Regions from separate parts of the Psychromonas saccharinae genome, predicted to be linked through region 1. Evidence: predicted binding sites of a transcription regulator. Region 1 holds the regulator's gene; each other region holds the start of a gene.
What was found. The regulator LexA, encoded in region 1, represses DNA repair genes until DNA is damaged. The targets are predictions, from matches to a motif close to TACTGTATNNNNATACAGTA.

Region 2: ACR30L_RS10570 (YebG family protein) is a predicted target of LexA. The motif match lies at 6,955-6,974, and genes of this name have one in related genera.
Region 3: dinB (DNA polymerase IV) is a predicted target of LexA. The motif match lies at 8,635-8,654, and genes of this name have one in related genera.

What each region holds. Positions count from the first base shown of each region.
Region 1 is NZ_CP195153.1:4,443,905-4,454,473, reverse strand. It holds gene gspE (type II secretion system ATPase GspE) at 1-1,278, shown strand, start outside; gene gspF (type II secretion system inner membrane protein GspF) at 1,280-2,494, shown strand; gene gspG (type II secretion system major pseudopilin GspG) at 2,566-3,006, shown strand; gene gspH (type II secretion system minor pseudopilin GspH) at 3,018-3,617, shown strand; gene gspI (type II secretion system minor pseudopilin GspI) at 3,617-4,003, shown strand; gene gspJ (type II secretion system minor pseudopilin GspJ) at 3,993-4,601, shown strand; gene gspK (type II secretion system minor pseudopilin GspK) at 4,604-5,554, shown strand; gene gspL (type II secretion system protein GspL) at 5,643-6,839, shown strand; gene gspM (type II secretion system protein GspM) at 6,839-7,321, shown strand; gene ACR30L_RS19880 (type II secretion system protein N) at 7,348-8,100, shown strand; gene lexA (transcriptional repressor LexA) at 8,218-8,847, shown strand; gene ACR30L_RS19870 (sensor domain-containing diguanylate cyclase) at 9,078-10,316, shown strand; gene dinF (MATE family efflux transporter DinF) at 10,424-10,569, shown strand, end outside.
Region 2 is NZ_CP195153.1:2,385,670-2,396,238, reverse strand. It holds gene ACR30L_RS10605 (VpsP family polysaccharide biosynthesis protein) at 1-415, shown strand, start outside; gene rsmF (16S rRNA (cytosine(1407)-C(5))-methyltransferase RsmF) at 564-2,009, opposite strand; gene ACR30L_RS10595 (REP-associated tyrosine transposase) at 2,230-2,511, shown strand; gene ACR30L_RS10590 (hypothetical protein) at 2,676-2,891, shown strand; gene ACR30L_RS10585 (MlaD family protein) at 3,002-5,665, opposite strand; gene ACR30L_RS10580 (paraquat-inducible protein A) at 5,658-6,287, opposite strand; gene ACR30L_RS10575 (paraquat-inducible protein A) at 6,280-6,873, opposite strand; gene ACR30L_RS10570 (YebG family protein) at 7,061-7,324, shown strand; gene thrS (threonine--tRNA ligase) at 7,549-9,456, shown strand; gene infC (translation initiation factor IF-3) at 9,462-10,019, shown strand; gene rpmI (50S ribosomal protein L35) at 10,117-10,314, shown strand; gene rplT (50S ribosomal protein L20) at 10,331-10,569, shown strand, end outside.
Region 3 is NZ_CP195153.1:2,881,595-2,892,163, forward strand. It holds gene ACR30L_RS12750 (phosphotransferase) at 1-662, opposite strand, end outside; gene ACR30L_RS12755 (hypothetical protein) at 677-1,474, opposite strand; glycine riboswitch at 1,898-1,996, shown strand; gene ACR30L_RS12760 (alanine/glycine:cation symporter family protein) at 2,152-3,525, shown strand; gene ACR30L_RS12765 (YjiH family protein) at 3,884-5,161, shown strand; gene ACR30L_RS12770 (MarC family protein) at 5,375-5,971, shown strand; gene ACR30L_RS12775 (DUF2780 domain-containing protein) at 6,016-6,675, opposite strand; gene ACR30L_RS12780 (SDR family NAD(P)-dependent oxidoreductase) at 6,759-7,526, opposite strand; gene dinB (DNA polymerase IV) at 7,527-8,618, opposite strand; gene ACR30L_RS12790 (tetratricopeptide repeat protein) at 8,902-9,360, opposite strand; gene mrcB (penicillin-binding protein 1B) at 9,374-10,569, opposite strand, start outside.

The DNA.
Region 1 (10,569 bases):
ACGATTGCTTATCAATCGTCGTCGTCGGAAGCACAACAACTGATGGAAGATATCAGTAGTGATGATTTTTTTACCCTTGCCGAAGAGCTACCGGGTAATGAAGATTTACTTGAAACAGAAGACGATGCTCCTATCATTAAGCTGATTAATGCAATGTTAGGGGAAGCGATTAAGGCCGAAGCCTCGGATATTCATATTGAAACCTTTGAGAATTCATTGGTTATCCGTTTTCGTATTGATGGTGTGTTGCGTGAGATTCTTAAGCCACAACGTAAATTAGCGGCATTGTTAGTGTCGCGTATTAAAGTCATGGCGAAGCTTGATATTGCAGAAAAACGTATCCCACAGGACGGTCGCATATCACTGCGAATCGGTGGTCGTGCGGTAGATGTGCGTGTCTCAACCATGCCAGCTAGCCATGGTGAACGTGTTGTTTTGCGTTTGCTTGATAAAAATGCAGTGAAGCTAGACTTATCAACCCTTGGAATGACAGAACAAAACCATCAATTACTGCGCGAACTTATTCATAAGCCGCACGGTATTGTCTTGGTTACTGGACCGACGGGATCAGGTAAAAGTACAACTTTATATGCTGGATTATCGGAAATAAATTCGAAAGATCGTAATATTCTCACCGTTGAAGACCCGATAGAGTATGCGATTAGTGGTATTGGTCAAACGCAAGTTAATACCAAAGTGGATATGACCTTTGCGCGTGGATTACGAGCTATCTTACGTCAAGATCCTGATGTGGTGATGATTGGTGAGATTCGTGATTTAGAAACGGCCGAAATTGCGGTTCAAGCCAGTTTAACTGGGCATTTAGTGTTTTCAACATTGCATACAAATAGTGCTGTTGGTGCGATTACCCGTTTACGTGATATGGGCATTGAGCCGTTTTTATTATCATCGAGTTTACTCGGTGTCTTAGCACAACGTCTCGTTCGCCGATTATGTGCAAACTGTAGAGAACCGCATGCAACAACGGAACGAGAAAATCATATTTTAGGTTTACCAGAAACTGAAAAAGCGATTGTTTATCGCGCCGTTGGTTGTGAGTTTTGTAACCATAGTGGATATAAAGGACGTACAGGGATCCATGAGTTATTAATGGTCAATGAAGATGTTCGCCAATTGATTCACACTGGCGCGGGCGAATCGGCCGTCGAAAAAGTTATTCGTCAATATACACCTAGTATTCGAGAAGATGGGTTAGCGAAAGTACTTGCGGGGCAAACTACTTTAGAAGAAATTTTACGAGTGACCAGAGAGGAATAGCGTGGCTACTTTTTTTTATAAAGCACTTGATGCACGAGGAAAACAAAAAAAAGGCACCTTAGAAGCAGATTCAGCTCGTTTATTGCGTCAACAGTTGCGTGCGTCTGGCTTAACACCCATTGAGGTGGGATCGATAGCAGATAAAAGCTCTAAAAATAGCGTCAATTTATTACGTAGTAAAATTAAAACCGCAGATTTAGCCCTTATTACACGTCAACTTTCGACCTTAGTGGCATCATCTATCCCCATTGAGGAATGTTTACATGCGGTTGCCGAACAGTGCGACAAGCCTAAAATTAAAACGATGATTGTGGCTGTGCGTGGTGGCGTAGTTGAAGGTCATACACTCGCTGATAGTATGCGTGCATTCCCGGCTATTTTTGATCACCTTTTTTGTGCCATGGTCGCAGCGGGCGAAAAGTCTGGTCACCTTGATAAAGTACTTGAGCGTTTAGCGGATTATGTTGAACAACGACAAGAGATGCGTAGCAAAATGCTACAGGCAATGATTTATCCTATTGTACTAACCTTAGTGGCCATTTCCGTTATTGCTATTTTATTAGCCTCTGTTGTACCACAGGTTGTGGGCCAATTTGAGCATATGGGCGCTGATTTACCGGGAACAACACAGTTTTTAATTGCGGCCAGTGATTTGATTCGAGGCTATGGATTATATTTTCTGATTTTTGTTGTTATCAGTATGTTCACGATTAAACAGATATTAAAAAAACCTGCTAAGCAATTAGCGTTTGATAAACAACTATTAAAACTACCTGTGATTGGGCGTGTTGCTAATGAGCTTAATACCGCTCGTTTCGCACGTACTTTAAGCATACTAAACAGCAGTGCTGTACCTCTTTTAGAGGCGATGTCCATTGCTGGGCAGGTGCTGAGCAATCTTTATATTCGAGAGCAAGTGGGTGAAGCAACCGAGCGTGTTCGAGAAGGTGCTAGTCTGGGGCAAGCATTGAAAAGTACGAAGTTATTTCCGCCGATGATGTTGCATATGATTACCAGTGGTGAACGCAGTGGCGAGCTCGGTAATATGTTGGAACGCTCTGCTGATAATCAAGATAAACAATTTTCATCGCAGGTGACTATTGCGTTAGGTATTTTTGAACCGGCTTTGGTTATTTCTATGGCTGGGGTCGTTTTATTCATTGTGACTGCTATTTTACAACCAATTTTACAATTAAATAATATGGTTTCTGGCTAATTAGTTTTTAGGCAATGAGGTTCGATAGATCCTCAATTCAATTTCTATTTCAAAATATAAAGGGTAAGAAAATGCAAGTTAGCAACATCAATAAAAAAGAAAAAGGCTTCACTTTATTAGAAATAATGGTGGTGATTGTTATTTTAGGGGTACTTGCTTCAATGATTGTACCCAATTTACTCGGTAACAAAGATAAGGCAGATCGTCAAAAAGTCGTTTCCGATGTCGTTGCATTAGAAAATGCCTTAGATATGTATAAATTAGATAATGGCTCATACCCAAGTTCAGATCAGGGATTGGAAGCATTAGTGTCTGAACCAAGTGGTTCTCCTGAACCTCGTAATTACCGTGAAGATGGCTATATTAAACGTCTTCCTGAAGATCCATGGGGCAATGAATATATTTTAAGTAACCCAGGAGAACATGGGAAAATTGATATTTTATCCGTTGGATTAGACGGTGAAGAAGGAACCGATGACGATATTGGTAACTGGAATTTAAGTGGTAATTAAGCCCTATTTTTGTGGATAAATATCAAATAATCCAGCGGAAACAACAGCAAGGCTTTACCCTTCTGGAGTTGATGCTGGTTTTTTTATTAATGGCGATGATTTCGGTGGGTGTCATGATGACGCTACCTAATGCCTCGAACTCGCAAGATGGACTGCAATGGCAGGCCCAGCGTTTTAGTACTTTAGTACAATTTGCTGAAGATGAAGCATTAATATCCGGATCACAGTTAGGATTAGTTTTCAGTGAAAACAGTTATCAATTTGTTTTTTATGATTATGAAACTAAAAATTGGCAGCAAATAGAGAATAAACAAATACAAAATAAAGTTGAATTGCCCGAAACTTTATCTCTCGAATACAGTTTATCCGGTATTGCATGGGATGAGCTTGATACCGAAGATCAGGATACTTTTATTAGCGATGATGATTTAGTGCATATCGATGGAGAAGACCGAACTGTGGATTTAAAACCGCAGGTTTATTTGATGTCGAGTGGTGAGGTAACGCCTTTTGCGGTGACGCTTTCGCTTAATGAGAGCAGTGCAAATGTGCAAGCGATAACCATTACGGTCAGTACGACTGGTAATGTCACCATATCCGAGGAGGAATAATGCGTAACGTCAGCGCTGCTCGGTATTTATCTAAACAAGTTGGCATTACATTACTAGAAGTGATGCTGGCATTAGTGATTCTGGCGGTATCTGGTCTGTCAGTAATGAAGGCAGCTTCAGGGGCTTTAAATAACCAAGCATATCTTGAGCACAAGACACTGGCTCTATGGGTCGCTAGCAACCATTTATCTGATTTACGACTTGAGCAAAACTGGCCGGGCGAGAGTTGGACAAAAGAAACCGATGATATGGGTGGGGTGACTTGGTACGTTCGCTATCAATTGGTGGCGACCGCAAACAGTGATTTTAAAGCGCTCGATATTGAAGTTAGTGATAAAGAGGATGGCCAAGCACTTGCTTATATTAGGACCTACGTTGCGAAATAATAAAGGGTTTACTCTACTCGAGGTATTAGTTGCCATCGCTATTTTTGCAATGTTAAGCCTTGCTGCCTATCAAATATTACAAGGTGTCTTACGAAGCGGTGAAATTAGTAAAGAACATAGTAATGCGCTGACAGAGTTACAACGCGCAATGTTAATTATTGATCAGGACTTTTCACAAATTACTTATCGCTTGTCTCGCGATGAAAATGTAGAAGAAGAAGAGTTACAGGTGATGTCTGCTGGCGAATCATTATTTGAGTCTGACGATCAAGGTATTGAATTTACGCGGTTAGGTTGGACAAACCCTTTTGATCTATTGCCTCGCTCTGAATTGCTTCGAGTACGTTATCGGTTGAAAGAAGGTCAGTTACAGCGGTTATATTTTTTATATCCCGATTTGCAAGTGGGCGATGAGCCACAGGAACAGGTTTTATTAAATGATGTTGAAACATTAAGCTTTCGCTTTTGGGATGGTAGTTGGCAGGATAGCTGGACCTCTACAGATAGTTTACCAGACGGTATTGAGATTAGTTTTACAACTAAAAAATATTCAGAAATTCGTCGTGTATTTATTATTTCTGCGGACTCTGGGAGTTAGCCATGCTAAATCGTAAGCCACAAAAAGGCTTTGCATTGGTAACCGTATTAATGATCTTAGCTATTATGGTTACCGTTGCTGCGACGATGACAGGGCGTTTAACATTGAGTTTAAAACGGACCGAAGGTATTACTTTCTCGCAGAAGGTATATTGGTACGGACAAGCAGCTGCAGAGTTAGGGCGCATGGTACTTGATGAAGATTTTGCCGATAGTGATGTAGTCAGTTTGGATCAAATTTGGGCCACGCCGGATATGATCTTTCCGCTTGATAATGGACATATTGCGGGTGAAATAAAAGATTTACGAAGCTGTTTTAATGTTAATGCCGTTATCGATGAAACATCGGAAGCACAATTTGAAACGTTATTAAATACACTTGATATTGAAGATTACAGTGCGGAAACTGTTGCACAATCTACGCTGGATTGGGTCGATGATGATGACGAAAGCGATAGTTCTCAGGGAGCAGAGGATAGTTACTATGAGGGCTTGAAAGTGCCTCATTTAACAGCTAATGCGAGTATGACTGATCTCACGGAATTGCGTGCTGTTCAGGGAGTAACGAAAGACGTATATGAACAGATAAAACCTTATTTATGCGCTGTTCCATCAATAGAACAAGCTATTAATGTTAATACCATTAAAGTAGATCAAGCGGAGATCTTGTATGCAATCTTTAATGATGAAGATTTAACCGTGGATGATTTTACTGCATTATTAGAAGAAAGGCCGACTAGTGGCTGGAGTGATGTGGATGAATTTTTAGATAGCAGCTTATTTGATGATATAACGGTTGAAAGTGCTGTTAAAAGTCAACTTGCAGTGACGAGTGAATTTTTTGAATTTGATGGTATTGCAGAATTTGAAGATCGCATTCAAGTATTTAAGTTTTTGTTTTATATAGAATCAGAAAAAGCCAGTGTTATTCGCTACCAGTCTGGTGGAGTGTAGTCGTCTTGTATTTGATATAGCGGCTTAGATATGTTGGTAAAATAAGTGGAAATATTGATGAGTATAATGGGTTTCAGGGAGGTTGTTTGTGAATGAACGATTAATAATCCGCTTAGCAAGCAAAGCTTCGCAAAAAAATCACTGGCTAATTTGGTCCGATAATGAAGATGAAATTATCGCTTCGGGTGAATTGGAAAATGCAGAGCAGTTAAGCCTATTAACTGAAAAAGCACAGAATCGGACCGTTGTTTGTCTTGTGCCTTGTGTCGATGTGCCAATCCGCGAAATACCAATTAAAGGAAGTTTTAATCGACAAATGCAACAAGCATTACCTTATCTCGTGGAAGATGATTTAGCCTCAGATGTCGAGCTCCTACACTTTAATGTTATTGCTAAGCAAACTGATCTTCTGCATGTTGCTATTTGTGAAAAAAAGAAAATAACCATGTGGCTTAGTTGGTTAGAAGACGCAGAGATCACTTGTCGACAGTTTATCCCAGAAGGATTGACATTGCCTGTTGGTGAGGATGGTAAATGGCAAGCAGTGCAATTAGGTAGTCAATGGATTATTAGAGAGAGCCAAGATATTGCTTGGAGTTGTGAACAGGATATGTTGGCGTTAATTCTATCCAGTAAAATAACAGATGAAGAACCTGTTTATATTGAAAGCTTTAGCGCGGCAACAGATTGCCAAGTTGGCCATTGGACTGAATTATCACCATTGCTTCCGATTGAGTTGTTATCCAAGGGAGTTAAGAATAATAAAGTAAATTTATTAACAGGGCCGTTTAAGCCCTATAAAGAGAGAAATAACCTGCTTGAAAAATGGCGACTCCCTGCGATTTTATGTGTTGGATTGTTTGTTTTAGTGTTGGTTAATTTATCGTTGAAGAATGCGCGAATTGAAGCACAAACGGAGCAAGTAAAAGCCCGTGTTGAATCTGTTTATAAGCAGGCATTTCCAGAGCAAAGCAGCTTGCGGTATGTGCGCATTAAGAAAAAGATCCAATCAATGCTTGTTGGTCTGGATGGCAATGCTGATTCCAATTTTTTACGAATGCTTAATGATTTGGTTCCCGCTTTTGCTAATAGCCCTAAATTACAGGTTAGTAATATAAAATTTGATGATAAAAATAGAGAAATGCGAATTTCTGCTAATGCTGATAATTTTCAATCATTTGAGAAGTTTAATGAAGCATTAGCTGCGCAATTTGAAGTTGAACAAGGCGCACTGAGCAATAGCAACGGCCAAGTCAGCGGTTTACTGACTATAAGGATGAAATAATGATTGAGCAATTTAAAAGCTGGTGGGACAGCATTACTGAAAGAGAGCGTCAATTATCCATACTTAGTGCTGCTTTTTTATTTTTAGCCATTATTTATTGGGGAGTATGGAAGCCTCTCTCAACCCAAATTGAAGCCAGTGAAAAACGATTAGCAAGTAGTGAGCAAACCTTAGCTTGGGTAGAAGAAAAGGCGGGGCTATTAGTGCAAGCAGGTGCAGGTAGTAGTCGAGTCGGCTTGCAACCATTAACTTTACAACAAATTATTAGCCGAAGTGCGAAACAATTCGGGATTAATTTTTCCCGTATAGAAAGTAAAACGGATCAAGTCGAGGTTGTTATTACCGATATTGAATTTGATCAATTTATATTGTGGTTAACGAATTTGAGTAATCAAAATTTCATTTCAGTTGTATCGACGGATTTTTCAAAAATAGATCCGCTCGGACATGTAAAAGTTAATCGTTTAGTGTTGGCTAACTAATAAAAAATTAAAGAGATAATATCCGCATGAAGATAAAGATTATTTTACTATTGGTTGTACTGTATCTAGGGTCATTGTTGATTACTTTACCTGTACAACAGGTGGTGCGTTTTATTCCTCAAAACAGTGGTGTCACTATTGGAGCAGTGTCGGGGACTTTATGGGATGGCCAAGCAAACCATATTAATTACAATAACGAATTTCAATTACAAGCAGTAAAATGGGAATTCGATTGGTTGGCATTACTAGGTTTAAAATTAAAATTTGATATCGATTTTCATAATGGTGTTCAGGCCATGTCTGGTAAAGGCGCGGTGCTATACGGTTTTTCGGGGTGGTCCGCAGAAAATGTTGTCGTAGATATGAGTGCAGCAGAGTTGATGTCCTACGCCAATATTACTGTACCTGCTGAGATTACTGGCGATCTCTCCCTTGTTATAAAATACGCATCCCAGGGTGATCCCTATTGTGATGAAGTTGATGGGTTTGCGGTTTGGAATAATGCTAACGTAAATAGCGAACTTGGAGAAGTTGATCTTAAATCGGCGCATATTGATTTAAGTTGTGATGCGGGTCAATTAGTCGGAGATATAGAGCAAAAATCAGAAGAACTAACCACAACGGGTAAATTCCTATTAAAAGAAAATGGTTTATATCAACTTCAAGGGTTATTAAAACCCGGTGAGCAGCTTAATTCAAATATTAAAGAGGTTTTCTCTTGGGTTGGTGCTAAAAATAAAAATGGCGAGACTGTGCTTAATTTTAATGGAAAGTTGTAGTAGAAGCGTAAAATTTTCTTTTATTGTCTCTTTTTTAATAAAAACGCCCATTGTAGCTAGTATAAATTAGTGTGTGGATATACACTGTTTGTAATTACAGCCTATATAGGGGGAGTTATGAAAGAATTAACTAAACGTCAAAGTGAAGTGTTGGATGTTATTCAAGACTGTATTGAAAAAACAGGCCGCCCACCAACACGTGTTGAATTAGCAAAAATTCTTGGTTTTAGAAGTGCGAATGCTGCTGAAGAACACCTTAAAGCATTAGCACGCAAAGGTGCTATTGAGGTTGTATCTGGTACATCTCGTGGTATTCGGGTATTAGATAAATTCAAAAAACCGACTCAAGAAGCTGAAGAAGGCTTGCCGTTGATTGGTAAAGTTGCAGCTGGAGAACCCATCCTCGCTCAGGAACACGTTGAGTCTCATTACAACGTCGATCCTTCTTTATTTCACCCTAATGCCGATTTCTTGTTACGTGTGCAGGGTGAAAGTATGAAAGATATTGGAATTATGGATGGAGATTTACTTGCCGTGCATAAAACGCAAGATATTAATAATGGTCAAGTTGTTGTCGCTCGTGTTGAAGATGATGTTACCGTTAAGCGTTTTTACCGCGAAGGCAGTAACGTCACTCTGAAGGCTGAAAATAGTAAATTTTCGCCTATTAAAGTCGATTTAGAGTACCAGTCATTTGATATTGAAGGCATTGCAGTTGGTGTGATCCGTAATACTGATTGGATGTAATAGTGATCTTTGTTTTTACCTCATCTTAAAATGAATGTTAATGACTCGTTTATTTTGCAATAATAGTGGCTTGTTATTGCAATCAATACGTTGCATTCATTATCCAACAATCTATCAATAGTTAAATATCTCGCTTTGAACGTTAAATAGTTGTTCGATAAACATAATATTGGTATACACTTGATTATAATTATTAAGCAATGGGAGTGCTTTTTTAGATTATCATGGATATGCCTGAAATAAGTATCGATTCTACATACGGCGTTATTATCATACAAGATATGAAAGTCATGTCGGTTGATGATAACTATGCGCGGATTTACGGTTATAGCTCTTCTGAAGAGTTACTTGCTAGTATTGATTCTTTTCTTGATCTGATTAGCCCTAAATTTCATGCTCAAGCTATTCAAAACTGTGATGATTTTATTTCTGGTAAAATGTCTTCGCGTGGACAGACTTTTCAAAATATTGATCGTCATGGACGCGAATTTACTGTTTTTTCTATTGTTCATGTTATCGAATGGGAAAATAGTCCTGCAATACAAACTACCGTTATCGATTTAACGCCGCTAGTTGAGATGAAAAGTCAACTTCAAGAAAATTATCAGAATTACAGAAACTTAATTCTAAATTCTACGCAGGCTATTGTTCTACATAGAAATTTTGTTCCTATTTTAGTTAATCAATCGTGGTCAAATGTCATGAGGGCTACATCGCCTGAATTTGTATTATCTCAGCAAAGTATTTTAGACAGACTGCCTGTTGGATGTAGAGATCATGCAATACAACGTAATGAAGCGCTTATTGCAGGCGTTAAACTTGAAAGTGAAAATATCATTGCAGAGTGTTTGTGTTATGACGGTGAAAAACGATGGTTTAAAATTACTGACAATGTGATTTATTGGGATGGATTACCAGCAGTTCAGGGAATTTTAGAAGATATAACCGAGAAAATGTTGCTAGAGAAAGAGTTGCTGTATAAGGCAACCCACGATCAATTAACGAACCTGTTTAATCGTTCTGCTATTTATGATTGGTTAGAAGTGCAATATAGAGAAACCAAGCCAATTGGCTGTTTATTAATTGATATTGATGATTTTAAACAAGTAAATGATAATTATGGGCATCAACAAGGTGATCATGTTATTGCGTATTTTGCGAGTATCTTATTGGATATCGTTGCTGAAAATGGAGTTGCAGGACGTTGGGGAGGTGAAGAATTTATTGTTTTTCTACCAAACACCTCTTTTGAGGGGGTAACGAGCATTGCCGAAAAAATTAGAATGCGATTGCATAATCATCGCTTTTCTTGGCAGCAAAGTGAGTTTATTGTCACCGTGAGTATTGGCGTTAGCTTCTCGTTAGATAATCAATGTCGAACGGCGAGTGAATTAATAAAAGAAGCCGATACATTACTTTATTTGAGTAAAGGGAGTGGCAAAAATAAAGTAAATAGCCTTTATAACTAGCATGGCTTACCTGCTGACGTGATCAATGCGTTGAGTATATTTCTGCAGCACATTAGATGTTACTATTTGTTTTTCTTTCTCGATAGCCAATAAAGATGTCTACTCTAATGACAAAATCCAACTTTTTTACTCGTTCTATTCATAAAAAAATCTTTGCCATCGCCTTGCCGATGATGCTTTCTAATATCAGCGTTCCACTACTTGGTTTGGTTGATACTGCTGTGATAGGTCATCTCCCTGAATCTTATTATCT
Region 2 (10,569 bases), 2.1 Mb from region 1:
AGATGACGATGCAATTGTTCGAGATAGTTTAGAGAAAGCCTTAGTACTTTATAAAAAATCATCAGAATTACGTTCTCACTGGCCATTAACATGGATCTATATGGCTAATATTAAGTCACGTTTTGGTGAGTACGATGATGACTTTTACCAATATTTAGCGAATGCAATTAATTATGGTCCCTATATGGATATGATCAATTTACAAGTTGCCCAGTTATTTTTACTCCATGCCGATGAAATGCCTGATTTTCCGAATGAAGTTGCCTTTGAACAAATTAATCGTGCACTATCAGGGGTAAATGTTCGTGCTCAATTATTAGATTTTGCAGATTTTATTGGTCAAGTTGAATTTGTTTGTACAATAGGCCATGTTAATAATAATGAATGGGTTGCTGAACAAAGCCTTTGTCAATAAATCGCTTTATTATATAGATAGTTGTGTATTTGGGGCAGCGACTTCAGTCGCTCATATTTATATAAAGCATCATGCAATGCATGACATGTCGGCTGAAGCCGACGGCCCGAAAAATACATTTACCTGAGTAATGCATAAGCACGTTATATTATTTTTCAAACAATCTTTTATCGTGTATTAAATCACGAGGAAGGTTGTTTTTAATTCTGTTGCTGACAACTTTCCCCATACCTATAACATTATCACGATAACTCACTAATACCTCACCTGTTGCATGATTAGTTTCAACTTCACGAATATCTTTTCCTTGATAAAAATCATTTGCTTGTTCAGCTGAAATCTCTATTTTATTGCTTTTACTTTGATCGCCAAAAGTACGAGCAAATTCGTGCATGGTTTTAAAGCCTGTTTTTCTTCCTTTACCAAATTGTTCAGCAATTTTAATACCTAGGCGTGAGAAGCGGATTTTATCCATAATGGGCTCAATTTCGGTGGGAAATAACCAAAATTCTTGATCTCGTTTATACAAACTACCTTCAATATTGCTAATAGAAAATTGTGTATTGAAATAGTTAAATAAATCTTGTTGCTCTTGAGAATTTGCCTTTGAAAAGGGGAGTTTTGCTGGTCGTTTTTTGGTATTTGGGGATGCTGTACTTTGTGTTTTTTGTAAAGCTGCAACAAAAAAACCTTCGCTATCGTATATCTGTGGCCAAATATGAAGAAATCCTTCTTTTGTAAGTGCCTTGGATGCGTCTTCGAATAGATTTTCTAATGATAAAAATGTAACGCTATTCGGGTATTTTACTTTCAGCTCAGCTAAAACATTTTGGTTTTCTTCATGGCTTAATGTGCATGTAGAGTAGATAAGTATCCCGCTTGGTTTTAGTGCATTAAACGCACTTTCTATGAGTCCCGATTGCATATTGGAAATATCATCGATAGCAGCCTGAGACCAGTTTTTCATTGCATATTTGTCTTTGCGTACGGTTCCTTCTCCGGAACATGGCGCATCTAATAGGATTGCATCGAATGTTTCCGGTAACCAATCGCCAAATACTGCAGCATCAAAATGGGTTAATGCGACGTTTTTGATACCACAACGTTGAATATTGGCATGTAACATTTTAATACGACTGGATGAATATTCATTGGCAATGATTAATCCTTGGTTTTGCATTTGTGCTGCCATTTGTGTTGTCTTTGAACCAGGTGCTGCTGCAGCATCAAGTAAAATGGCGTTGTCTGTTTGTTTAAAAAAATGAAATAGTGCTGCAACGGGCATCATTGAACTGGCTTCTTGAATATAACAAAGTCCAGATTGATGTTCTGCACTATTGCCTAAGGAGTATGTATCGTCCTGAGCATCGATCCAAAAACCTTCTTTACACCAAGGAATAGGTGTTAATTGCCATTGGTGTTCTTTGGCGCGTGCTTGAAAGTCTTCAATGGATATTTTTAACGTATTAACCCGTACCGCACGACGAAGTGGTTTATGGCAATATTCTATTAGATCATTTAATTGAAGATGGCTCGGTAATATGTTTTTCATCTTATCAATAAATGCCTGTGGCAGCAGGGTGTTGTTATCCATTGGTGTTCCTTAGAAACGGACTAAAAGTGGAGGGGTTATAACATAATTAAGGATTTAAAATCCAGTTTGTAGTGATACTCGGGAAGTTTGGTTGTTGTTTGTCTTCGTAAATTTACCAATTTTTTTGGTGCGCGCAGCACACCCTACGGTGAGGTGTTCTATGCGCACCTTAATATGTGTGTCTATCATTAAGGCGATCTATTTATTCCAAGGAGTCTCTATGTCTCGTTATATACGTAGTAATCGACATGGAGGTACCTTCTTTTTTACTGTCGTGTCATATAAACGCCGAAAGATTTTATGTGAAGAGATTATTCGAAGTGCTTTACATCAAGCTATTGTCGATGTGAGAAAAATTCATCCTTTTGATATTGATGCATGGGTTTTGCTACCCGATCATTTGCATTGTATTTTAACTTTACCTCCACATGATTCAAGTTTTGGTATTCGTTGGTCGTTAATAAAAGGAACCGGGACTTTAGTCCCGCAGGTTGTTTTATAGTCAAAATTAACGCTAAATAACACTAAAACAAAACCACAGGACTGAAGTCCTGAATCCGAAATGCCTAACTGAAGGCGTTACGGATTGTTACTCAACAATGTCCTTTATCTTTAATAACCGATTCAACGCTTAATCAATCTCAACGGAAAAGACGAGAGTCGGTGGTGTGGCAACGTCGTTTTTGGGAACATGAAATTAAAAATAATGATGATTATGAAAAGCATTTTAATTACGTTCATTATAATCTGGTTAAGCATGGATTAGTTGATAACCTTAAAGATTGGCCTTATTCGACATTTCATCGTTATGTTGAGGAGGGAGTGTATGAGTGTGATTGGGGAACCAATGATGTTATTATCAACGGTAAATTTGGAGAGTAAAAATTTAATTGTAATTGGTGCGCGCAGCACACCCTACGGTGAGGTGTGTTATTCCCCAAAATGCTTATTAGCAATATATGCAGGGGGGGCTGCGCGTACAGGTTTTTAGTTTACTTTCTTGGGATAGCTAACTTCCATTCTAACCATTTCTTTTTCAGTTCTTTTTGTAATTTAAAGCTATCGCCATTTGAACTTGCTGGTTGCAATGGTATTGAATCATCTGTGCTCATACTGACTCCACCTTTTACCAATGATGATAATGATGATGTTTTTAGTGTCGCACCTGTAATACCGATATCAAGGTTAAAGCCTGACGCGGGCCAGAAGATGGAGTTTTGTCTAATTAAGTGAGCGTATTGTGGGTAAATATTTAATAAAATTTCGACACCCGAAGCATCCCGCGATAATCGCTTTTTAACCACTTCGCCGATTTGGATTTGACGATGATACACCGGGCTACCTATATCGGTAGAACCGGCATTATCAGCGGTTAAGATGATACTTAATCCTTGCTGAGCAATATTTACGGTTGGTGGTTGCGATTCGCCTTTGAATTGAGTGGAGTAGGGGCCGTCACCCGGTAATACATTAAGATATACACCGCTGATCAAGGTTGATAAGTTTTTCGCACCTGATAAAGAAAGTTCGCTTTTGACAATCCAAAATTGACTGTTGCTATGGGCAATTTCTTGTGTGTATTCAGGTTGTATCGAGGCGGTTGCGACAACGTCTTTGTTGTTATTCAAAGACAATGATGAGACTTCACCGATAACAATCCCTTTCATTCGTAATTTACTACCAACCTGTAAATCATATGCTTGATCAAAAACGATATTAATATTTTGTGTTTTTTGGGTCGCTTGCTGGTAATTATCAAACAGTTTATAGGCTCCATTAGAATACTTATTTTCAACTCCTACTGTACCCGTATCCACAGCAATGCCGCCGGTTGCGATGGTGAGAAGGGATTCAGCTTGTAGTTTAATACCTGACAACCCCGCATCAACTTTAAGACCGCTAATATTCCAGAATACACTATCGTCTTTGATCAAATGTTTGTATTCACTTTTAATTTCTATTTCAGTTTTAATTAACCCTGAATTATCGATACTAAATGCTGAAATTTCTCCGATGGTAAATTTATGATAATAAACCGGTGACCCTTCGTAGATTGAAGGCAATTCTTTACTTAGAAGGGTAATTGTTAATGGTTTACTAAAGCTATTTTTTCCTATTTTGGCCATTTGTTTGGAAGGATATATACGGAATGTTTTATTTAAAGCCGAGCTCGGTTGATCCGTTTTAGTGACGGGCGTTGCGTTATATAGTCCGATTCCACCTGATACGAGTCTATCGATGGGAGCGGTTTGAATGTTTATACGACTTACCGTCGCATCGATATTAATACCGCTTAATAAATAAAAGTGACTATTTTGATTAATTAAGTATTGGTATTGATGATCAATATTGACTAATACATCAATATATTGGCCGTTATCCGAAAAATCTAATTGTTGCACTTCACCGATTTTTAAACCTTGATAACTAATCGGCGCACCGTTTGTTATCCCGGTGGCATTATCTGTTTGTAATTTGATAATGGTTGGCGGTGATGTTGGTGGCAGTGAGTCTTGCACGATAAAATGAGAAGCTTGTTGTTCATTTATCACGTTTTCAGCAGGTAAAAAGGCAATGTAATTTCCACTGATAATATTACTTAAATTGCTAATTTTAGAAAAAGAGATTTTAGTTCTTTCTATCCAAAATTGTGCATTTTCAGTGATCATGCCACTAAATTGTGGGTTAATAATCGCTTTAGCAATAAAGGATTTTTTGTTGGAATCATATTTGATATCAGCTAAATGACCGATGCCGTGTCCTTTAAATAAAATACCCGCATTTTTAGGTAAATTACCAATGTTATTAAGGGTTAATTCAATGGCAAAGCCCGTTTCTGTTTTTTCAATATCTTTGAATAATTTGAATATTTGTCCTGTTTTCTTTTCAGGACTGTCTACGGGAGAGCTAAAGGTGATACCACCTGCAATTAATGAGCTAAGACTGTCCACCTGTAAGTTGAGACCAGCGCGAGAAATATTTGCTTGTAGTCCACTAATATTCCAAAATTTACTATGTTGTTTGATTAGGTGACCGAATTTCTTTTCGATAAAGGCTTTTATATCGACATACTGGCTTGTATCGGAAAGTTTAACCTGTGCAACTTCGCCAACTTTTATTTTTTTAAAGAAGATAGGTGTGCCGACATTAATGGAACCAGCGGATTCACTTTGTAGGTTAATGAGTAATGCATTGTCTGGAATATTAATAGGTTGATCTAACAATGCATCAAAGGTGTCTGTTTCTGCACCATCTCCTGGTTGTAAATTTATATAGCTGCCCGAGAATACGGTATCTAATCCTGTAATAGATGTTAACGTGGCTTTAGGCGAGACTAACCAAAATTGCGTGTTTTCTCGTAACATAAATGCAGCATGGGCTTCAATATCGGCAATAATATTTACGCCTTCCGTTGCATTTAATTCAATTTTTTTAACAGTGCCGACGATAACGCCTTTATATCTGATTTTTGTTTTATCGGTAATAATACTGTCGGCATTATCGAAATGAATTTTTATTTCAGTATTCGCATGTGTTAAATGTTGGAATAAAACCCAGCCACCCAATAATAGGGCGATTAAGGGTAATAGCCAGATTGATGATATGACATGGCGCTTCTCAATATTAGCCTGTAGTGGAGTTGTTTGATTATTCATCGTTAGAGGCATCCCAAATTAGACGTGTGTCGAAACTATTTGCAGCAAAAAGAGTACATAACACAACGATGGTAAATGATGTTGCTGCAATACCTGGATATACAGAAAGAAGTTGGCCTTTATTAAATACGGCGACCATGATGGATATTACAAAGAGATCTAAAATAGACCATTTACCAATTAATTCAATAAGGTAAAAAGCCCTTAGGCGTAATTTGGCAGACAAATTCCAATGCAATTGTATTGATAGTGTTATTAATATTAACCCTATTATTTTTAAGATGGGCACTAAGATAGAGGCAATAAAGACAATCAAAGCAACCATCGGTAATCCATTATCAATTAATGTTAAAATACCACTGTAAATCGTATCGGGTAAGACGTCATTATTTCGTAGTAAATATGTAATTGGATAAATATTAGCTGGGACAATAAAAATCATGGCTGTTATTAATAATGCCAAGGTTTTTTGAAGACTGTGAATCGTGCGTGGAGTAATCGGATTTCCACAATACGGACACAAACTTGGGTGCTCGCTTTGACGACTATAATTACCGCAGGTTTTACATACTTGCAGTCCTTGTTGTAATGCACCGGTACCGACTTTAAGTTGATCAACCATTAATATATCGCTCCCAATAACCATGATTACTGTATCGACTAATGATTAGTAGATTAATGACTAATAATGCGATGAAAAAATAGAGTCCAATATCAAAAAATAAAACGGCATCATTATTTAGTTTAAACATCGATACCATTAAACTGACCATATAGACTTCAAGCATTGACCAGTTCATTAATATTGCTGTTATTTTTAATATTTTAGGTAAGTACGAAGGGTAGTAATTGAATGTTAAACACGCACTACTCAATGCGATGCAGCCTAACATTAATGATGGCGCGATAACGGCACAAAATAAAACAATGAAGGCGACCATCGGGGCTTGGTTTATCATTAAAAAAGCCCCTTGCAATAAATTTGTTTGTTCAGTTATTCCCAGTAAATGAATCGATATTAGGGGGAAATAAAAAGCTGGGATTAAAAGGGCTAATGCCGTGATTGATAAAGCTAAAATAATCGCGGGATTAGCGTTATTATGCTTTTCAATTGTGTGATTGCATCGCGTGCATTTAGCGACATAACCTTTTGGTATTTCAGGTACTAAGGACACCATATCACAATGTAGACAAATAATTTTTTTCATTGGAATAATTCATATCTTTAAGTGTTAATAAATACAATACAGCAATTTTTTGGAAAAGTTGCATTTTTACCGTATTTATTGTACTGTATATAAAGACATGAGTTGTTCAATTGTAGCAAATTCATTAATTAAATTCACGACTTAGTGAAATTGGTATTTACTATCAGAATAGGTTAAAGAGGCCGCCGTGGCAGTAATTATAAAATATATTGTAGAAAGAAAAGGTATTGAGAAGATGACCTTTACAAGTAAAAAAGAAGCAGACGCATACGATAAAATGTTAGATTGTGCCGATCAGCTAGCGGCTTTTCTAGGGGCGAGTTCAGTCACCCTCGATGATAACCAATTAGAAGAACTCGGTTTATATTTGGCGAGTAATAAAGAGGTTGTTCAAAGTCTATTTAAAGGTAATGATTTCATTCCCGTTGATGTGGTTGAAGAAACAGAGTAAATAAAGTCGCTACTAGCTACGAGTGTCGAGCTGCGAAGTTCAGTGTTTTCTAAGCTAGAAGCGCGCGACTCGAAACTTTTTTTAATCAAACAGCTAAATACTAACCGCTGCTTGTAAATTCCTGCTTTTCATGTGCTTATTATTGATCTAAAATGCTGCCTCGTTTTTAAATTACTAAAATACATATGCTTTTTGGTTGGAAGCATCACTGTGAGGAAAACAGCATGCCAATTATAACTCTTCCCGACGGTAACACTCGTCAATTCGAAAATACTACTTCTATTATGGAAATCGCTGCTGATATCGGTCCCGGTCTTGCCAAAGCATGTATTGCTGGGCGCGTGGATGGAAAATTAGTCGACGCCTGCGACCCGATTGATAAAGACGCTAATGTTTCTATTATTACGGCAAAAGATGATGAAGGTTTAGAAATTTTACGTCATTCATGTGCGCATTTATTAGGTCACGCGGTTAAACAACTTTATCCTCAAGCGAAAATGGCTATTGGGCCAACGATTGACAACGGTTTTTATTATGACATTGACGTCGATGTGGCGATCAACGATGAAGAACTGGCTAAAATCGAAAAACGCATGAAAGAATTAGTGAAAACTAATTATAAAGTGGTTAAAGAAAAAGTATCGGTTGAAGAAGCGAAAGCAGTATTTAAAGCGCGCGGTGAAGAATACAAATTAGAAATTCTTGAAGGCATCGATGCAAATGACCGTCCTGGTTTATATCATCATGAAGAATATGTTGATATGTGTCGTGGCCCACACGTACCAATGATGAAATTTAGCCAATACTTTAAATTAATGAAAGTAGCGGGTGCATATTGGCGCGGTAATTCAGACAATAAGATGTTACAGCGTATATATGGCACAGCATGGGCGGATAAAAAACAACTTAATGCCTATTTAAAACGTCTTGAAGAAGCGGCAAAACGTGACCACCGTAAGATTGGTAAACAACTTGATCTTTATCATATGCAGGAAGAAGCACCGGGTATGGTGTTTTGGCATGATAACGGTTGGATTATTTACAGAGAATTAGAAAATTATATGCGTGGACTACTTAAAAAGTATGACTATGCAGAAGTGAAAGCGCCGCAGATTTTAGATCGTAAGCTTTGGGAAAAATCAGGGCATTGGGATAAGTACAAGGATAATATGTTTTGTACGCATTCTGAAAGCCATGATTATGCGATTAAGCCAATGAACTGTCCTGGCCATATTCAAATTTTCAATCAAGGATTAAAATCATACCGTGAACTTCCATTACGTATGGCTGAGTTTGGTGCTTGTCATCGTAATGAACCTTCAGGCTCTTTACACGGTTTAATGCGTGTGCGTAGCTTTACTCAAGATGATGCGCATATTTTCTGTTCTGAAGATCAGATCCTTGAAGAAGTATCAACGTGTATCCGTATTCTTTTTGAATGTTACAAAACATTTGGTTTTGAAGATGTAGCGGTCAAATTGTCAACTCGTCCAGAGCAACGTGTTGGTGATGATGCAACTTGGGATAAATCTGAGAAAGCATTAGCCGATGCGTTAACCGCAAATGACATTAAATTTGAATATTTACCGGGTGAGGGTGCTTTTTATGGTCCTAAAATTGAATTTACTTTATATGATTGTTTGGGCCGTGCTTGGCAGTGTGGTACTATACAACTCGATTATTCAATGCCGGGTCGTTTAGACGCTACTTTTGTTGGCGAAGATAATGAACGACACACGCCAGTTATGATTCACCGTGCAATTTTAGGTTCACTTGAACGTTTCATCGGTATTTTAACTGAAGAGTATGCCGGTATTTTTCCAACGTGGTTGTCACCTCAACAGGTTGTTGTGATGAACATTACGGACAAACAAGCTGATTTTGCAGTAGAAATCGTAAATAAATTGAAAAAAGCAGGTATTAGAGCAATTTCGGACTTGAGAAATGAGAAGATAGGCTTTAAAATCCGCGAACATACATTGAAACGTGTTCCATACCTACTCGTTGTTGGAGACAAAGAAGTCGAAGCAAATGAAGTCGCAGTAAGAACACGTAAAGGTGATGATTTAGGCAAGTTCAACATTGATGACTTTGTTGCACATGTTCAAGAAGAAATCATCGCTCGTCGTTAATTTTTTTGGAGGAATTTGTTATAAAAGGTGCAAGAAAAGCCCCACAACAGGGCAATAAACATCGTTTGAATGAAGAGATAACTGGTAATGACGTTCGTCTATCAGACTCGGAAGGCAAACCACTTGGTGTTGTTTCATTAGAAGAAGCTAAAAATATGGCTTTCGATGCAAATCTTGATTTAGTTGAGATCAGCCCGAATGCCGAGCCGCCGGTTTGTCGCATCATGAATTATGGCAAATTCTTGTATGAAAAGAGCAAATCCGTTAAAGAACAACGGAAAAAGCAAGTTCAGGTTCAGCTGAAGGAAATAAAATTCCGTCCTGGAACTGACGAAGGCGATTATCAGGTAAAACTACGCAACCTGACTCGTTTTCTTACAGAGGGTAACAAAGCTAAAGTAACACTGCGTTATCGTGGTCGTGAAATGGCACACCAATCATTAGGACTAGATCTACTAAACCGTATTAAAGCGGATTTAGCAGAGATATCCGTTGTCGAGTCTTTCCCTAAAATGGAAGGCCGTCAAATGGTGATGGTGTTAGGCCCTAAACGTGCTAGTTAAGGCATAAAGAAGTAGTTTACTGCAATTAGTTTTCTAGTTGCAGTTCGTATACTCGCCTTACTGGTTTAATTTAACTTAGAACAATGCGGAGTTCGCAATGCCTAAAATGAAATCTAACAAAGGTGCTGCAAAGCGCTTTAAAAAGACTGCTTCTGGTGGTTTTAAGCGTAAGCAATCACACTTACGTCACATCCTTACTAAAAAATCTACTAAACGTAAACGCCACCTACGTGCACAAAGCATGGTAGCAAAAGTAGACGTACCTAGTATTAACAGAATGTTACCATTCGCTTAAGTAAGGATTAAATAAAATGCCAAGAGTAAAACGTGGTGTACAAGCGCGTGCACGTCATAAGAAAGTCTTAAAACAAGCTAAAGGTTATTACGGAGCTCGTTCACGTGTTTATCGCGTAGCGGTTCAAGCAGTAACTAAAGCAGGTCAATACGCTTACCGTGACCGTCGTCAACGTAAACGTGTATTCCGTCAACTATGGATTGCGCGTATTAACGCTGCAGCTCGTATTAACGGTTTATCTTACAGCCGTTTCAT
Region 3 (10,569 bases), 1.6 Mb from region 1:
ATTAATTTTTGTTGTTGTTTATTCAATTGATTAATCGCACAACTAAAAGCTAAATCATAAGCAGGACAAGCTAATACGCTATATTCCCAATCTAAGACTTTAATCGAACCATCATCCGCTTGAATAATATTGTTAAAAGACAAGTCGCCATGGCACAGCGTATCCTTGGGACTGTCTTTATCTAACTGTTGTGCTAATTGCCAAAAATGCGAGAATACGGCTTGATCCGTCGATTGATGTAATTGATTATTTAATGTCATTAGTTCATTAGCAAGACATTGTGGTAAAGCATAGTTAGCAGGTAATTGATGAATTTTATGTAACTGTGAAACTAATATCGAGATTGTTTCTTGCGTTGGTGAATCCGATGTAAAAACATGGCCGCTAATATATTCTAAGACCCGATACTGCTGACAGTCGGCAATAACCTTTGGACTTATCCCTTCATCACTGGCTAACTGTTGAACGCGTAACTCACTTTTTCTTATTGTTAAATCACGTGCTTTTAAATTTAAACGCTTAAAAACAACTTGTTTGCTGTTTTCAAAGGTAATTAAAAAAACCTGATTAGTTAATCCATTCGTAAATTGCGTAATATTGTCAATTTCACCAAGGGATAAACTCAATAACCAGGTTACTTCTTTCGCCGTTAACGATGACAAGTTATTGCTCACCGTTAAGCATCAAATTGACCATTCGATGATCCCGTATGTTGCGAGCGACCAGAGCTACCATTCGAACCTTCATCTATCGTTGTTGCAACCACACCAACACCACATAATTTACGATATATAATCCCCATTAAATTAAAGTAAAAAGGGATAAAAAGAAATAAGCCAAGACCATAAGGACTCAATGCAATAAAAAAGAGAAGACCTAATATCATAAACATTAAGGTAAATTGTAAAATGTTTTTATGTACCAATTTAAAGGAAAGTATCAATGCTGCCTGTGGTTTAATTTTTTTCTCTGAAATTAAAGGATATACAAAGGTAAAGGCCATATTAAGGTATAACAGCACGACAATCGAAACAACAAATCCCATCTGCCCCAGTGTTTGAGTTAATAACAGGCTAATGACATTATTAATAACACTGATCATCAAAGTAGCCGTTGATAACTTTAAAATTATCCTGAAGTAATTAAACAAATCAATCGATTTAGTTTTCAGACCAATTGAATGATGAATCCCCATCATTTGTAAACCGGTTAATAATGGCGGCGCAACGAGCAATGCAATCAAGTAATTACCCAACATTTGCCCATTACTGCTTAAATTTGCGGCCCCACCGAAGGTTAGGTGATAACACCCTGCTAATAAAATGACAGTAAACAAACTCGCAGTCACTAATGAAAGATAATGCTTTTTGGTGATTGTAATCGCGTCTTTAATCAGCGATTTAAAATCCAATTGGTAACCTTCTGTCAGGGATTTTTTTAAATCACCGCCGAGAACAAAGTGTTTTTTGTGCATAAAAAGCTAATGGCCTTGTTTTTAATAAGAACAAACTATTGTAGGGAGTTCCTTTAGCTTTTCAAGCATAGAATATTTTTATCTACATCACTATTTAACTGACAACACACTAACCAGCACCTTTTTCATGATCAACACTATTTGAGCATATTTTCCTTAATGTCTTTAGCGAATATGTTTTCGATCAAGATGGAAGTAAAAACACTTATTTATCTACTGACATCATTAATATTTTCTATTATGATGCGCGCAACAGAATATTTAACCATATTAAATATTTGTTCCAGTGAAGACTACAGGAGAGAGGTGCTTATTATAGGTTATTAACCTTACATTGCATCCACCGAAGAAGTAAATCTTTCAGGTGCTTTCTATTGGTTTAAATTCAAGCGAATTAAAACCCTGAAAGCAAGGACTGTCGTTGGAGGAACCTCTGGAGAGAGCCGTTAAATCGGACGCCGAAGGAGCAAACCTTAATTTATTAAGGTGAAACTTTCAGGCAAAAAGGACAGAGGAGTGAAAAGCAACACAGACTAATGCACAACCATATCCGTCCATTAAAAAGATATTTAAGTATTCGGATATCACCGCTTAGCAATCAATTATGAATAATGCCATAATTCAGCGTGCCCTTCGCTCTTGTCCTTAGATAGCTACCGTTATTTTTAAGGAAAACAATGAACAACTTACAATCTTTATTACAAAGCCTAGATAGTTTTATCTGGGGACCACCCTTGCTTATTTTACTTGTCGGTACAGGTGCTTATTTCACTTTCCGTTTAGGGTTATTACAATTCCGCCATTTGCCAACGGCATTAAAGATGGTGTTTAGTAAAAGTAAAGCAGGAAGCGGCGATATCTCTAGTTTTGCTGCATTGTGTACGGCACTTTCAGCAACCATTGGAACCGGCAATATTGTAGGTGTAGCCACCGCAATCAAGTTAGGTGGTCCGGGTGCATTATTCTGGATGTGGCTTGCCGCTGTTTTCGGGATGGCAACAAAATATGCTGAATGTTTACTAGCCGTCAAATATCGCAAGGTCGATGATAAAGGCGAAATGGTTGGTGGGCCAATGTATTACCTTCGCTACGGTGTAGGTTCGAAAGTATTAGCGTCTTTATTTGCTGTATTTGCAATTGGTGTTGCCTTTTTCGGTATTGGTACCTTCCCACAGGTAAATGCTATCGTTGATGCTTCTCACCTTTCCTTTGGTATATCACGCGAGTTATCAGCAACCGTACTTACCATACTAGTCGCGATCGTTACGATTGGTGGCATAAAATCAATTGCAAAAGTAGCCGGCAAAGTTGTACCTGCAATGGCACTATTCTATATTTTAGCCTGCTTAAGTGTACTTATTACCAATTCTGAGCACCTTATCGGCGCAATTCAATTAGTGTTAACCTCTGCTTTTTCTTCAACGGCAGCAACTGGTGGCTTTCTGGGCGCGGGTATGATGCTAGCCATTCAATCGGGTATCGCACGCGGAGTTTTTTCAAATGAATCCGGCTTAGGCAGTGCGCCAATGGCCGCAGCGGCAGCAAAAACAGATTCCTGTGTTCGTCAGGGGTTAATCTCTATGACAGGAACTTTCTTTGACACGATAATTATTTGCACCATGACTGGTTTGGCGCTTATTTTAACTGGTGCATGGCAAACAGAATTAGCCGGGGCAGCCATGACAACACATGCTTTTGCGGTAGGATTAGACTCTGATACAGTTGGCCCATTATTGGTTTCTATCGGTTTAATCTTTTTTGCCTTCACCACCATTCTTGGCTGGAATTATTATGGTGAACGTTGTGTGGTTTATCTTTTTGGTACTAAAGGTATATTGACCTACAAAGTTATCTTTATTGCATTAATCGCTTCAGGTGCATTTTTACATTTAGATATGATTTGGATTATAGCTGATATTGTTAATGGATTAATGGCTATACCTAATTTGATTGGTTTAATCGCACTACGCCACGTCGTGATTGCAGAAACTAAATTATTTTTCAAGCTGAATGATGACATTGATGTCGATGGTATTCCAGCTCAAAACTAAATACATAATAGCCTTTACTATTAACCCGTAAAGGCTATTACAAATACATATTTTAAACGTTAAAATAAATTTTATTTGCCCAATTTTTATACCTTCAAATCCCATCCACATAGCAATATGACAATAACCATAAAAACAGTCAGATTATATTTACAACCTCCCCTAAAAAAAGTACTCTTGCGCACTTTCCGTTATCCAGATTTTAGTCTCTGTAACGACTCTATTTTTATACTTTTTTAAGGTGAACAATGTGACGGCGAAAACACTAGCTGAAGCAGCAACAATAACCAGAAAAAAACATTCTCTGGCAACCATTTTAACTTTTATTATCCCTTCATTAATTGGTTTACTGTTGTTTATGACGCCAATTAGCTATCAGGGAGCAATAACCATTCCTATTGCCGTTATTGCAAAGGGGTTACTCGGTGTTTTGGGTGATTCATCAACAACACTTTTACTAGCCATTGTATTATTTACCGCACTAATCACACTGTTAAATCGACTTTTAAATATTACATTTATTAATAATAATACATTTTTAACTGGCTTATTCACGGTTTCTCCAGTGTGGTTTATAACCCGTATATTAGGTGCATTGTTTATCGTGATGGCATTCTTTAATGTTGGTCCAGAAGCGATTTATTCAAGTAATACCGGTGCATTAGTATTAAATGATTTATTGCCCGTTTTGCTATGCGTATTTATCTTTGCCGGCATGTTACTGCCCTTATTGTTAAATTTTGGCTTACTTGAATTGTTTGGCACATTATTAACAAAAGTCATGCGTCCAGTCTTTAATTTACCCGGCCGCAGCGCCATTGATTGTATGGCATCTTGGTTAGGCGATGGCAGCGTAGGTATTTTATTAACCAGTAAACAATATGAATCTCGCTTCTACACTCAACGTGAAGCCGCAGTTATCGGTACGACCTTTTCTGCCGTCTCAATTACATTTTCATTAGTTGTTATTTCACAGGTTAAGCTTGAACATTTATTTGTACCATTTTATTTAGCCGTTTGTGCGGCCGGTCTTATCGCAGCGATTGTCGTTCCAAAATTGCCACCGCTTTGTTGGAAAAAAGATCATTATATTAATGGTGAAAAACGCTCAAAAGAAGATGAATTAACACCCGAAGGCCATAATGTTTTCTCATGGGGTCTGGCAAATGCGTTACATCGTGCGGATAACTCAACGGGATTTAAAGCGACTTTTATAGACGGCATTAAAAATGTAATTGATATGGTATTTGGTGTTATTCCGGTCATTATGGCGATTGGGACTATTGCATTAGTTGTAGCAGAATACACCCCTATTTTTGATTATTTAGGCTATCCATTTATTCCATTTTTAGAATTATTACATATTCCAGAAGCGACTGAAGCCTCAAAAACCATTGTCGTCGGATTTGCTGATATGTTTATCCCTTCAATTCTAGCTGCATCGATTGAGTCAGATATGACACGCTTTGTCATTGCAGCCATGTCAGTAACACAACTTATTTATATGAGTGAAGTTGGTGCATTAATGTTAGGAAGTAAAATTCCCATTAATGCCATCGAATTATTTGTTATCTTTATCTTACGCACATTAGTAACCTTGCCCGTTATTGCTGGTATTGCTCACTTGATTTTTTAAAACGATTGGTGAATTAGGTGGACATCTCCACTCGTACAAGTATATCGTCAACGTTGCGCAAGAAAAAATAAGAACAAAGCATTTGATTGAAAAATAGCTAGGTATTAACGTTGCAAACAACAACGCTAGCAATAATTTTAACAAGCAAAATTGGTTTGATATTGATGCGGATAGTTATAACTTAATTCGCAACTACTTTTATAGGAATGAGACATGGATATCTCGGTTTATTTACATGCATTAACCGCATTGTTTGTTATTATCGATCCTATTGGGGCGGCGCTAATTTTTAATTCACTGACACGTGATAGCGATGAAAGCTACCGAAAAAAAATGGCAATAAAAGCAGTAATCATTAGTGCAATCACATTGCTATTATTCGGTAATTACGGTGAAACCTTCTTTGCTCACCTTGGTATTAATATTAATTCATTACGTATATCGGGTGGTTTACTGCTTTTCTATACGGCATTCAATATGATCACCCAATCAACAACTGTATCGGCATCGGGTAAAAATCAAGATATTTCCGTATTTCCCATGTCTATCCCTCTCTTGGCAGGCCCTGGTACATTAACATTATCAATATTATTGTTTTCACATACGGACAATACGGCTGGTACTATATCGGTTTATTTAGCTATTCTTAGCACATTAATGTTAACGCTCGTATTAATGCTGTTAGCTAAATACCTGAAAAAAGTAATTGGTAAAACCGGAGACGAGATTTTAAAACGATTCCTAGGTGTGATACTTGCTGCGCTTGCTATTCAATTTATTTATGATGGCATTGTTAATATTGGGACATAAAAAAAGGCACCGAATAAAGTGCCCTTTTACTTTAACTTGTTCTATTAAAGAATAGAACTTAAGCCTTTTTGTAGCAGAGAACTAGCAGTACTATTATCACTGCTTGTAAAGTAACTAGTTGCAATACTTGCAAACTGAGAAATCATATCAGAACTTAACCCTAGTGCTTCAAATTGCTTGGTTAACGTTGCAATGGTATTAATTGATGATGCAGCACCACCCGCACTAGCCAATAAGTCAGTCACACCACTTGTGCTATCGCTAGATGTTAAAGAAGGTGCAGCTGCTAATAATGTACTCATATTAGGTACACTATCACTTAAAGAGCTGAAATCATCAGTCGATAATGAACCCTGAGCGACTTGCATCAACGATCCTAATCCACCTGTTGCTTGTGTATCCGTCACACCTAATTGAGATGTTAAAGCTGACAATAAGCTACTTGAAGTAGAGCCTGAAGTTGCAGAAGCAACGGCTGCAGTTGTTGTTGCAGTAGTCGCCGTTGATTTAACAGCATCCACAGCAGAAGTCATCTGAGATTTTGCTGCATCAGTAACAGTTTCAACTTGTGCTTCAGTCGTTGTTTTGACTTCTGCAGCTGTTGTCGTTTCTTCATCACTACCAAATAATGAGTCTAAAAAACCTGCATTTGCAACACTTGTTGCTGATACTAATACGGCTGCTGCCAATAGTTTCATTTTCATAATAATTCCTATTTCAATTTATTGTTTAACGGCGGAATAATAACAGTAAAATGTGATTTACACACTATTTCTTAATATTCTACCTATTTTTGAATGAAATAAGCAAGCTTTCGTGCTATGGAGCTTGGTAAAAATTTTGCCCCTAACACACTCATTTTATTAACAAAACCAGGAATAACGATCGCCTTATGTTGATTGGCTAAGGCATATTTAACAACCGCATGTTTATCCATCACAAAATGTTTAAATAATGGGGATTTTGGCATATTAGCCTGCTCAAAAAACTCCGTATCCGTCGGACCAGGACAAAGTGTACTGACTTTAATGCCTTGTTTTTTCAGCTCTTCATAAAGTGCTTCAGAAAAAGAAAGCACAAAAGCTTTGCTGGCATAATAAACACTCAAATTAGGCCCTGCCACAAATGCAGCAATGGACGCCACATTAATAATAAAACTACCATCATGTTTCGCTAATAATGGAATTGCAAGGTGTGATAAAGAAACCAAACTACTAATATTGACCCGTAGCATATCCATCTGGCGCGATAATGCGATGTCTGAAAATTGCCCACGCTGACCAAAGCCGGCATTATTAATAACCCCATTTAACGGCAATCCTTGGCTGTTTATATAATCCATTATTTGTTGTCCGCTGGATGCATCGTTTAAGTCAACGCACAGGCAAAACACACGGACATTCGCATGCTTTTTGATTATATCGCGCTGAATATATTGCAACCTTTCTAAACGACGTGCAACTAGCAAAAGAGAATTCCCCTGCGCCGCTAATTGAAAAGCAAATTCTTCGCCTAGACCTGAGCTTGCTCCCGTAATAAGTATGAGCTTTTCCATTTAATAAAAACCTTTTTCGATAAAACTTAATTGTACTGCAGTTTGCTCATGCTTAATTTTATTTTCGAGTCCCACTGACACACCAATTAATCGAATATGTTTACCTTGATGTTGTTGCAATAGATGATGCAATAAAATAGAAAGAAGTGAAAGCGATACCCTTGTTGATTTTCGCTCCGTGGTTTTTTGAGTAAAATCTGAAAATTTCAATTTAACACCAACCCGTATAATCGACTTTTGATCTAATACTTTTACTAACCGTCTTTCCAATTCATTAAATAAGCCAGTCAACTTTTCAAGGCATTGTATTTCACTATGCAAATTCTGCCCAAAGGTATGCTCAACAGCTAATGACTTTCTTTCTCGATTTGGTTCCACACAGCGATTATCAATCCCCTGACTAAAGGCAATCAATCGCGCGCCCTGCTTACCAAATTCGGACAATAATAAGGTAGGTTGATATTGTTGAATATCTAAACAGGTAAATAACCCTCGTTGCGCTAACTTTTCCTGGGTAACTTTCCCGACACCGGGAATCTTTTTTAGGGGTAAGGTTTTAATAAACGCATCGACCTGCTCTGGCACAATCACACATTGACCATTAGGCTTATTTTCATCGGACGCAATTTTGGCAAGAAATTTACAGGGAGCAATACCTGCCGAGGCGGTTAAAGCGAGTTCTTCAAAAATAACTCGCCGAATATCCTGCGCAATATAAGTAGCCGAGCCTTTAAACAACGTACAATCGGTAACATCTAAATAGGCTTCATCAAGGGATAACGGTTCAACTAAATCCGTATAACGAAAAAAAATTTCTCGAATTTTCTTCGAGATTTCAACATAAACGGGCATTCGGCCCGCGACTAGAACTAGGTCTGGGCATAATTGTTTGGCTTGAAAGGTCGGCATAGCGGAATGTAAACCGTATTCACGGGCAATATAGTTACAGGTAGACAGTACCCCTCGATGCTCACTTTTTCCACCAATGGCAAGTGGCACATGACACAGTGCAGGATTATCTCGCATTTCGACCGACGCAAAGAACGAGTCCATGTCGATATGGATTATTTTACGTTGTTTTACCGCTGCCAGATCAGACAAATTAATCACCTGTTTATATAGACAGTCTTTATTTTCTGTTATTTTGCAAATGATGTCTAGTCATGAAGAGGATTGAAGTGATATTCATTAAGAAGGCTACGTATAAAAATCAATTATAATAAGGCTAACATGCTGTATTATATTGAAATTTCATTTAACAAACAGATAGTTATATTTATAAAACAGTCTTTATTTCTGATGGAGATCTTATTAGTGTTTAACTTTATAAGTAAAAATTAAAAGCAATCTAACAATAAGATTGCTTTTTTATACATTATTTTGTTGATATTTTTTGTAACAATGCATTTGCTTGCTTAGATAATACTTCATCAGCACCTAAGCTAATTGATTTTTCAGCCAATGAACTTGCCTGTGGGTATTGTCCCTGTTGATAACGTAATTCTGCTAAACGAAAGTAACTTTCAGGATAACGAGGTGCAATACGAATCGCACGTTCTAACGAACCTTCTGCGCCCAGCTGATCTCCACTTTTAAGTTGCTGCTGAGCACGATCTAACAAGGAGTGCACCACAATATTTGCTTGCACAGCTTTATCTACCGGTGCTTCTTTCATACCTTCAGAGGGATCTTTTATGTCCTTTGGCTGCGTAATCAAATCCTTGACTTCAGGCGTTTGCTTATTACCTGATTTAGACCCCGTTGGTGAAATAGTTGTACATGCCACCAAAAAATACGGGACACAAAATAGCGTTACCTTTTTTAATGTATTCATTATCTTCTCTCATTTATTCCAATAACTCATGGAACCAATTTAAAACTTTATCAACACCATGTAGACATTTTATTTCCTGCAAAGGTTCTGAACCCTGTGCAAATGGTAAAGGGATCGCATTACTACAGGTATCTTGACTTCCAACACCACTCTCACCATCTACCCAGCTTATGGTGATATTCTTAGGCGGGATATTTTGTAAGGGTAATTGTGAACGTTGTTTAAAAATATCAGCCCAAACGCGTAATGCACCACTAGATCCGGTCAATCCACTCGACTCATTATCATCTCGTCCCATCCAAACAACGGCTTGTAAATCACCAGAAAAGCCCGCAAACCAGCTATCGCGTAAATTATTGCTCGTCCCCGTCTTGCCTGCAACCGCAAAGTTGGGAATCAACCATTGCAATGCTTTTCCTGTTCCTTCATGTGTAACAGCTTGTAGAGCATAACGTAAAAGATAAATTGTCGCTGCATCAAATCGTTTTTCAATTGCCAATGGGTAATGTTTTAATTGTTTGCCACTCGGGTCAATCACCGCACTTATTGCTTGTAATGGCGTATAAAAACCATCTGCAGATAAGGTTTGATACATTTGTGCAACTTCAAGTGGGCTCATTCCTACTGCACCTAACGTAATCGCAGGTAATTCAGGAATATTTTCAGTAACACCTAATCGATGGATAGTATTTACAACATTGTCTAATCCAATTTGATTACCTAGTCGTGCCGTTGCTTGATTATAAGAATGCGCTAATGCACGATAAAGCATAACTTGACCATGATCTTTACGATCATAATTTTTAGGAGACCAAACATCACCGTTAGGTAATTTTTGCTGGTAACTATCGTCATTTAATAACGTCGCAAGTGTAAATTGCTGCGATTTTTCTAATGCGGATAAATAAACGGCGGGTTTAATTAAAGAACCAACCTGTCTGCGAGAATCAATCGCACGATTAAATCCAGCGTAACGTGCATCGGCTCCACCCACAATAGCCAGTACCGCCCCAGTATTTGGACGAGTGATAACGGCAGCACCTTGAAGTGGGACCGTTGTTTTACCGGAGGTATGTTTTTTAATCGCTGCGGTTAAACTTTCTTCTGCAGTTGATTGAACAAGTGGATCGAAATGCGTAAAAATAGAAAGACCGTCTGAGCTCAAGGATTCTGCGTCATAATCACGTTGTAACTGACGACGAACTAAAT